One region of the Enterobacter sp. PL_is514 genome, then DNA from elsewhere that is predicted to be linked to it. Evidence: predicted binding sites of a transcription regulator. Region 1 holds the regulator's gene; each other region holds the start of a gene.
The links. The regulator sigma-54, encoded in region 1, starts transcription at its own class of promoters, with help from an activator protein. The targets are predictions, from matches to a motif close to GTTGGCACANNTTTCGCTNT.
Positions count from the first base shown of each region.

Region 2: norV (anaerobic nitric oxide reductase flavorubredoxin) is a predicted target of sigma-54. The motif match lies at 1,520-1,539, and genes of this name have one in related genera.
Region 3: hypA (hydrogenase maturation nickel metallochaperone HypA) is a predicted target of sigma-54. The motif match lies at 1,422-1,441, and genes of this name have one in related genera.

Region 1 is NZ_JBVPGN010000027.1:78,122-81,365, forward strand. It holds gene rapZ (RNase adapter RapZ) at 1-67, opposite strand, end outside; gene ptsN (PTS IIA-like nitrogen regulatory protein PtsN) at 113-604, opposite strand; gene hpf (ribosome hibernation promoting factor) at 687-974, opposite strand; gene rpoN (RNA polymerase factor sigma-54) at 997-2,430, opposite strand; gene lptB (LPS export ABC transporter ATP-binding protein) at 2,478-3,203, opposite strand; gene lptA (lipopolysaccharide ABC transporter substrate-binding protein LptA) at 3,210-3,244, opposite strand, start outside.
Region 2 is NZ_JBVPGN010000026.1:109,907-113,150, forward strand. It holds gene norR (nitric oxide reductase transcriptional regulator NorR) at 1-1,399, opposite strand, end outside; gene norV (anaerobic nitric oxide reductase flavorubredoxin) at 1,586-3,034, shown strand; gene norW (NADH:flavorubredoxin reductase NorW) at 3,031-3,244, shown strand, end outside.
Region 3 is NZ_JBVPGN010000026.1:132,207-135,450, reverse strand. It holds gene AC0TNG_RS03435 (HypC/HybG/HupF family hydrogenase formation chaperone) at 1-185, opposite strand, end outside; gene hypB (hydrogenase nickel incorporation protein HypB) at 176-1,039, opposite strand; gene hypA (hydrogenase maturation nickel metallochaperone HypA) at 1,043-1,393, opposite strand; gene hycA (formate hydrogenlyase regulator HycA) at 1,605-2,069, shown strand; gene AC0TNG_RS03415 (4Fe-4S dicluster domain-containing protein) at 2,140-2,748, shown strand; gene hycC (formate hydrogenlyase subunit 3) at 2,745-3,244, shown strand, end outside.

The DNA.
Region 1 (3,244 bases):
CTTCCAGCGCGCGCAGAGCAACGGATTTCCCCGACCCTGAACGGCCACTGACAATCATCAGCACCATGTTCCGTTTCTCCTCAGGACAACAGATGTGAAGGCCATCTCCTGGTTATGCATCATCCTGATTGCCTTCTGCTTCAGTGATAATCTGATAGAGCTCTTCATCACTTTGGGCCGAGCGCAGCCGACGGCAAATGGTTTTATCGGCCAGACGTTTTGCGACCAGCGACAGCGTATGCAGATGGGTTTTCGTCTGGTCGGCAGGCACCAGCAGCGCGAAGAGGAGATCGACGGGCTGGTTATCAATGGCATCGAAGGCGATGGGTGTTTCAAGCTGCACAAACACACCAACGGCACGCAGGGTATCCTCTTCCAGTTTGCCGTGCGGTATCGCGATGCCGTTGCCGATACCGGTACTGCCCATTTTTTCACGGGTCAGAATCGCTTCGAATACCACCTGCGGCGGCAGGCCCAGCTGTTTTGCGGCCAGTTCACTGATGATTTCCAGCGCACGTTTTTTGCTCTGGCAGTGAACCGCACTGCGGGTACATTCCTGGTTAAGGACATTGCTCAGTTGAAGAGCGGAATCGTTGTTCATCATAATTTCACCTAAGCGCTAACTGTACAAATGGCCTGTTGTGTTTCACAACAGGCCGTCCTGCACCCGTTAACTGCCCGGACAATTAGTGTTGTTTCAGTTTATCTTTATGTTTATTGAGCTGTCGTGCAAGCTTATCAATCAAGCCGTCGATAGCAGCGTACATGTCTTGCCCTTCCGCACTGGCATGCAGTTCACCCCCGTTAACATGCAGGGTGGCATCCGAGATATGAGTCACTTTCTCCACTTTCAACACAATATAGACCTGATTGATCCTTTCGAAATACTGCTCGAGTTTTGCAAACTTCGCGTTCACAAAGTCGCGTAAAGCCTCAGTAATTTCGACGTTTTGTCCAGTGATGTTGAGCTGCATAGTGTCTTCCTTATCGGTTGTGTCAGACCAGCTGTTTACGCTGGTTGGACGGCGGAATGGATAAAGACTCTCGATACTTCGCAACAGTACGACGTGCCACCATAATACCCTGATCGGACAGCATGGTGGTTAACTTACTGTCGCTTAGTGGCTTCGCGGGATTCTCCGCGGCGATCAACTTCTTCACCAGGGCACGAATGGCCGTTGACGACGCTTCGCCGCCGCCCTCGGTATTCACATGGCTGGAGAAGAAATACTTAAGCTCAAAAATACCGCGTGGACTGTGCAGATACTTCTGCGTGGTGACACGGGAAATGGTTGATTCATGCATTTCGACGGCCTGGGCGATATCCGCCAGTACCATCGGTTTCATATACTCTTCGCCCTGCTCAAAGAACGCCTGCTGCTGTTCGACAATACAGCGGCTGACGCGTAGCAGCGTATCATTTCGGCTCTCCAGACTTTTGATCAGCCATCGCGCTTCCTGCAAATTGCTACGAATATATTGATTGTCGGAGTCGTTACGCACGCTGGTGCACATGGAGGCATACTGCTGGTTGATTTGCAGGCGAGGGATGCTGTCTGAATTCAGTTCAACGACCCAGCGGCCATTGTGTTTTCTGACCAGCACATCCGGGATGACGTACTCGGGCTCGCTGGTCTGGATCGACTGTCCCGGGCGCGGATCGAGCGACTGGATCAGATTCACCGCTTCTTTCAGCACCTCTTCCTTCAGGCGCGTGACGCGCATCAGGGAGCGGAAATCGTGGTTAGCCAACAGATCCAGATGATCGCTGATGATTAAGCGCGCCTCGTCGAGCCACGGCGTCTCTTTGCTGAACTGAGAAAGCTGGATCAGCAGGCAGTCGCGCAGATCTTTTGCGGCCACGCCTACCGGATCGAAACGCTGGATGCGCTTCAGAACGGCTTCAACTTCCTCAAGCTCTATCTCGTCGTCGCCCATGCTTTCCAGAATATCGTCCAGCGTGACGGTCAAATAGCCAGTGTCGTCAACGGCATCGACAATTGAGGTGGCAATCGCGCGGTCGGTATCGGAGAAGGGTGTGAGTTCCACCTGCCACATCAGGTAATCCTGCAGTGACTGGGTGGTTTCGCCCTGGTAGACCGGTAGCTCATCATCCTGGTAGTCTGCACGCGTACCGGAAGGGGTTCCGGCGGTGTAGATTTCATCCCAGCTGGCATCCAGCGGAAGCTCGTCCGGCATCTCTTTTTGTTCGAGTGCATCCGCGGTGTCGAGCGCTTCTGTATCCTGCGATTGCTGGGTATCTACCTCGTCATGAAGATCGGTTTGTTCCAGCAGGGGGTTGCTGTCCAGCGCCTGCTGGAGCTCCTGCTGAAGTTCTAACGTGGACAGTTGCAACAGGCGAATTGCCTGCTGTAGCTGCGGCGTCATCGCCAGTTGTTGGCTGAGCCTTAATTGCAAACCTTGCTTCATGTTCAGAGCATTTTTCTCCGGTTCGGCGTTACGTTACCTCTACCCTATCAGAGTCTGAAGTCTTCCCCAAGATAGACGCGCTTAACATGATCGTCTTCGAGGATCTGCTGTGGCGTACCGTGGGCGATCAGATTGCCCTGGCTCACAATATACGCGCGTTCACACACGGCCAGCGTTTCACGGACGTTGTGGTCGGTGATCAGTACGCCAAGCCCGCTGTCACGCAGGTGTTCAATGATACGTTTAATGTCGATAACCGAGATCGGGTCAACGCCCGCAAACGGTTCATCCAGAAGGATAAACTTCGGGTTTGCGGCCAGCGCACGGGCAATCTCAACGCGGCGGCGTTCGCCCCCGGAGAGAGCCTGACCGAGGCTGTCGCGCAGATGCTCAATGTGGAACTCTTCCATCAGCTCGTTGGCACGATCCTGACGCTGTTCGCTGGTCAGATCGTTACGAATTTGCAGGACCGCCATCAGGTTATCGTAAACGCTAAGACGACGGAAAATGGAGGCTTCCTGCGGCAGGTAGCCGATCCCGCGACGTGCGCGTGCGTGCAGCGGCAGAAGACTGATGTCTTCATCGTCAATGACAATGTTGCCGGCATCGCGCGGCACAATGCCAACGACCATGTAGAAAGTGGTGGTTTTACCCGCACCGTTAGGGCCAAGCAGCCCTACAATTTCGCCGGAGTTGACGGTCAGACTGACATCTTCTACGACACGGCGGCCCTTATAGGCCTTCGCGAGATTTTTTGCAGTTAATGTTGCCATAACGAATTAGTTACTCTTCTTCTGTGCCGGGGCCTGGCCTT
Region 2 (3,244 bases), on a different contig from region 1:
TCTGACGCTGAAACGCCTCCGTGGCTTCACGCAGATTTTCATTCGCTATCTCTGGCGCCGCCTGCACGACAGCCGGTGCGGTTTCATCCTGCAGCGCAAAATGCCGCGCGTGGATCACCACTTCGTCACCCGAACGCGTCGCCCGCGCCAGCACCACCGCACGGTGGATCGCATGCTCCAGCTCGCGCACGTTGCCCGGCCAGCCGTAGCTCAACAGATGCGCCCTCGCCCCCGGGCTCAGCACCACGCGGGAAAGCCCCATCCTGAGACGGCACTGCTCGCAGAAATAGCCCGCCAGCAGCACCACGTCGTCCCCGCGCTCGCGCAGCGGCGGCACGGTAAGTGGGAACACGCTCAGGCGGTGGAACAGGTCGGCGCGGAACTGCCCGGCCAGCACCGCTTCACGCAGGTCACGGTTGGTCGCCGCCAGCACGCGAACGTCCACTCTGTGACTGCGATCATCCCCCACGCGCTGGATGTCGCCGTACTGCAACACGCGCAGCAGCTTGGCCTGTAACGAAAGGGACAGCTCGCCAATTTCATCCAGAAACAGCGTGCCGTTATCGGCCATTTCAAACTTGCCGCTGCGGTTGCTGATGGCCCCGGTAAACGCTCCCTTAACGTGACCAAACAGTTCGCTTTCCGCCACGCTCTCCGGCAGCGCGGCGCAGTTGAGGTACACCAGCGGGTTAATCGCGCGCGGCGAGGCTTCGTGAATGGATTTCGCCACCAGCTCCTTGCCGGTGCCGGTCTCCCCGAAGATCAGCACGTTCAAATCGGACGCGGCAACAATCTCAATCTCTTTTTTGAGCTGCGCCATGCCCGGCGAGAGGCCAATCATCTCTGTGTGCGTTATCTGCTCAAACGCCGCCGGGCTGCCGGGAAGAATATTCTGGCTCTCCAGCTGTTCAATCAGCAGCGCGTTGTTAAGCGCCCCGGCGGCCAGCGCCGCAATGAGGCGCAACTCTTCATCGCTGAAAGTATCGAACTGGTCCGGCGACATGCCGTCGAGGGTCAGCGCCCCAATCAGGTTTTGCCCGGCAAACAGCGGCAGGCCGATACAGGCGTGCACCTTCAGGCTCTCCTGGCCGGGAATAAGCCCGTCGTACGGATCGGGCAAGTCGCTGTCCGCCGGGAAGCGCACCACGTCACCCGCGCGGGCGATAGTTTCCAGACGCGGATGGCCTTCAAGGGCAAAGCGCCGTCCGAGCACATCCTTCGCCAGGCCGTCGATCGCCAGGGGAATAAACTGCCGTCCTTCGTAGCGCAGCAGCGCCGAAGCGTCGCACGCCAGCACGTGGCGCAGCGTGGAGATCAACCGCTGAAAGCGGTCCTGATGGCCAATACCGGTTTGCAGCTCAATGGCGATCTTCGCCAGCACGTCTACGGAAAAGCTCATGTCTGCCTCGCTGTCATTTTGACAATGCATATTGTCATAGTGACACTGTTTTGAATAGTCATAATGACTACCAATTACGGATCATAAAAAAATTAATTAAGTAAAATCAATAAATTAAAAGTTGGCACGCAACTTGATATAAGCAAACCATCTTATTTGAAAATGCTGTATTACGTAGAGGTTGCTATGTCTATTCTGGTTAAAAATAACATTCATTGGGTCGGTCAACGTGACTGGGAAGTGCGTGATTTCCACGGGACGGAATATAAAACGCTGCGCGGCAGCAGCTACAACAGCTATCTCATCCGCGAAGGAAAAAACGTGCTGATCGATACCGTCGATCACAAGTTCAGCCGCGAGTTCGTGCAGAACCTGCGCAGCGAAATCGATCTCGACACCATCGATTACATCATCATCAACCACGCGGAAGAAGATCACGCCGGTGCGCTGACCGAGCTGATGTCTTACATCCCGAACACACCTATCTACTGCACCACCAACGCCATCGACTCGATCAACGGCCACCACCACCATCCGGAGTGGAACTTCCACATCGTGAAAACCGGCGACGCGCTGGATATCGGTAATGGCAAGCAGCTGATCTTCGTGGAAACCCCGATGCTGCACTGGCCGGACAGCATGATGACCTACATGACCGGTGACGCGGTGCTGTTCAGCAACGACGCCTTCGGCCAGCACTACTGCGACGAACGTTTGTTTAATGACGAAGTGGATCAGACAGAGCTGTTCGAGCAGTGCCAGCGGTACTATGCCAACATCCTGACGCCGTTCAGCCGCCTGGTCACGCCGAAAATCACCGAAATCCTCGGCTTCAACCTGCCGGTGGAGATGATTGCCACCTCCCACGGCGTGGTGTGGCGTGAAAACCCCACCCAGATCGTCGAGCTGTACCTGAAGTGGGCGGCGGACTATCAGGAAGACCGCATCACTATTTTCTACGACACCATGTCCAACAACACCCGCATGATGGCGGACGCCATTGCCCAGGGCATCAACGAAGTGGACCCGAACGTGGCGGTGAAAATCTTCAATGTGGCGCGCAGCGATAAGAATGAGGTGTTAACCAACGTGTTCCGCTCTAAGGGCGTGCTGGTGGGCACCTCCACCATGAACAACGTGATGATGCCGAAAATTGCCGGTCTGGTAGAAGAGATGACCGGCCTGCGCTTCCGTAACAAACGCGCCAGCGCCTTTGGCTCCCACGGCTGGAGCGGCGGCGCGGTAGACCGTCTCTCCACCCGCTTACAGGATGCGGGCTTTGAGATGTCCATGAGCCTGAAGGCCAAGTGGCGCCCGGATATCGACGCCCTGGAGATCTGTCGCCAGCACGGTCGCGACATTGCCCGTCAGTGGGCGCTCGCTCCGCTGCCGGAAGTGGCGGCAAAAGCACCCGAACAGCAGGAAGCCTGCGCCTGTGCCGCCGCGGCAGCCGCCGATCTCGGCCCGCGCATGCAGTGCAGCGTCTGCCAGTGGATTTACGATCCTGACCTGGGCGAACCGCTGCAGGATGTTGCCCCGGGCACGCCGTGGCGCAACGTGCCGGACAATTTCCTCTGCCCGGAATGTTCCCTCGGTAAGGACGTCTTTGACGAACTGGGTACGGAGGCAAAATGAGCAACGGTATCGTCATCATCGGCTCGGGCTTTGCCGCCCGTCAGCTGGTGAAAAACATCCGCAAGCAGGATGCCAGCGTGCCGCTGACGGTGATTGCCGCCGACAGCATGGACGAGTACAACAAACCTGATTTAAGCCACGTTATTAGCCAGAATCAGCGCGCCCAAGACCTCACCCGCCAGACGGCGGGGGAGTTCGCGGAACAGTTCA
Region 3 (3,244 bases), on a different contig from region 1:
GCTTCGTTAATCACGCTCATGGCGAACCCCACGTGGACCAGCACCCACTGTCCGAGACGCGAAGCGCCGCTTTCATCGGTGCTGCCCACCAGCGTCAGGTCGACGTCGCGCAGGATGCCGCAAACCTCGACTTTGGCCTGATTACCGTCGATGGCGTGAATTTGTCCAGGGACGCCTATGCACATCGCTCGTTCTCCAGCCACTGTAGCCAACTGTCCATGCCGTCACCGCGCGTGGCGGAGACCAGCAGGATCTCAATCTCCGGATTCACTTCACGGGCATAAGCCAGGCACTTATCCACGTCGAAATTCAGGTACGGCAGCAGGTCGACTTTGTTCAGCAGCATGACGGACGCGGCGGCAAACATATGCGGGTACTTCAGCGGTTTGTCTTCGCCTTCGGTCACCGAAAGCACCGCCACCTTGTGCCGTTCGCCCAGGTCGAAGCTCGCCGGGCAGACCAGGTTGCCGACGTTTTCAATAAACAGAATTCCGTCATCCGCCAGCGGCAGACGCGGGGCGGCGTCGGCAATCATCTGCGCATCCAGGTGGCAGCCTTTGCCGGTATTAACCTGAATCGCCGGGGTGCCGGTTTCGCGAATACGCGCCGCGTCGTTAACGGTTTGCTGGTCGCCTTCAATCACCGCGCAGGAGACGCGTCTGTTCAGGCGCTTGAGCGTTTCCGTTAACAGCGTGGTTTTGCCGGAGCCGGGGCTGGAGACCAGATTCAGCACCAGCTGTTTGCGGGTGGCAAAGCGCGCGCGGTTGCGGGCGGCGATCTGGTTATTTTTGTCCAGCACGTTGATTTCCACCTCCAACATCTGGCGCTGGCTGATGCCCGGCGCGTGGGTGCCCGCCTCCCCGTGGCCGTAGTGCAGATCGCCCACTTCGGAGCGCTGCGGAGCGAAGGTGATACCGGTCAGTGCCGCAGAAGGTCGTGGGGCAGGAGAAAAGGGCGCGGAGCGAAACGCGGAATGGGGGCGATGTTCATCCCCTTCTATATACAGGTTGCCTTCGGCGCAACCGCAGGTACTACACATACTTTACTCCTTCTCGATTTCGAGACGTTGGATCTGCATGCCGTCATCCGCCACGATGCGAAGACCGGTGCTCTGACACTGCGGACAGCGCTGAACCTTTGATGACAGCAGGGTGACGTACTGCTGGCACTGTTCGCACCAGCACTCCGCCTGCTGCTCTTCAATATGCAGTTCGCAGCCTTCCGCCAGCGTGCCGCGGCACACCAGTTCAAAACAGAAATTCAGGGCGCTGGTCTCGACGCAGGAAAACGCCCCGACCTTCAGCCAGACGCCGGTAACGCGTTTCGCGTGGTTTTGCACTGCCTGCTGCTCGATAAGTTCCAGAGCCCGCTGGCAGAGGGTGATTTCGTGCATGACGCCTCCTCAGTGAATTGCGCCATTGAATGCAATAACGATGCCAGCTTGATTTTTGTTAAGGCGTGACGATGTCAACGCTGTCGAAATGACACGTCGACACCGCGGCGTTGACAGCGGTTTTGCAATTAAACACATTAAAAATCATAAAGATAAAAACTGGCATGGAATCTGCTTAACAGCCGCTATCTCCATTAAACGGATACCTTCTATGACTATTTGGGAAATCAGCGAAAAAGCGGATTACATCGCGCAGCGTCATCAGCAGCTGCAGGACCAGTGGCACCTTTACTGCAACTCGCTTGTTCAGGGCATTACCCTCTCGAAAGCGCGTCTTCACCACGCGATGAGCTGCGCGGCACAGGGGGATATGAGCTTTGTCCTGTTCGGCCATTTCACGATCAACGTGACCCTGGCAGATAACTTCAACAGCCACACCATCGAGTACCACCTCGAGACAAAAGACGGCGAAAAACAGTGTATTGCGAAGGCGCAGCTGATGGCTGACGGCATGGTGGACGGCCACGTCAGCAACCGCGATCGCCAGCAGGTGCTGGAGCACTATCTGGAAAAAATCGCGCCGGTCTATAACGGCCTGTACGCCGCCGTTGAACGCGATCTCCCGGTCAACCTGAAGCAGCTGATGGACGGAAATACCTCAGCTAACGTGGCCTGACCCTTGCGTGTCGAGAAGTGTCGACAAGACAGTTTTTCGTCAAAAATGACTATCACCAGAGGATGACCCGGTGAACCGTTTTGTAATTGCCGACTCGACGGTCTGTATTGGCTGTCGAACCTGTGAGGCGGCGTGTTCGGAAACGCATCGCCTGCATGGGCTGCAGTCCATGCCGCGCCTGCACGTCATGCGTAATGAAAAAGAGTCTGCCCCGCAGCTCTGCCATCACTGTGAAGACGCCCCCTGCGCGGGTGTCTGCCCTGTGAATGCCATCACCCGCGTTGATGGCGCTGTCCAGCTGAACGAAAGCCTGTGCGTAAGCTGCAAGCTGTGCGGCATCGCCTGCCCGTTCGGCGCGATTGAATTTTCCGGCAGCCGTCCGCTGCACATTCCGGCGAACGCTAACTCGCCAAAAGCCCCGCCTGCGCCACCGGCTCCGGCACGCGTAAGCACGTTGCTGGACTGGGTGCCCGGCATCCGTGCCGTGGCGGTGAAGTGCGACCTGTGCAGCTTCGATGAGCAGGGTCCGGCCTGCGTGCGCACCTGCCCGACTAAAGCATTGATTCTGGTTAACATTCGCGACATCGCCCGTACCAGCAAGCGCAAACGCGAGCTGACCATCAACAGTGATTTTGGCGACCTTTCTCTGCTACAGGCGCTTAACGAGGGGGCGAAATGAACGCGGCAATGATGATTACCAGCGCGGTAGCCTGTTTTACTGCCGCCGCTGTTCTGGCGCTGATCTTCTCATTCCATAAAACCCTGAGCGGCGCGATCGCCGGGATTGGCGGGGCGGTAGCTAGCCTGATGACGCTGGCGGCAGGCGGCGTTGTCCTGCTCGGCGGCCAGTCCGCAGAAACCGTGATGCCGCTGATTCGGCACACCGTTGAGATCACGCCCCTGAACGCCATCTGGCTGGTGACGTTTGGCCTGTGCGGGCTGTTTATCAGCCTGTTCAATATCGACTGGCACCGCCACCCGCATGCTAAAGCCAACGGCCTGCTGGTTAATCTGCTGATGGCGACGGCGGTCTGTACCGTTATCGCCAGCAACCTCGGCGCGCTGGTGGTGATGGCGGAGATCATGGCGCTGTTCGGCGTGTTCCTGACGGGCTGCAGCGCCTCCGGCAAGCTGTGGTTTGCGCTGGGACGCCTGGGGACGCTGCTGCTGGTGCT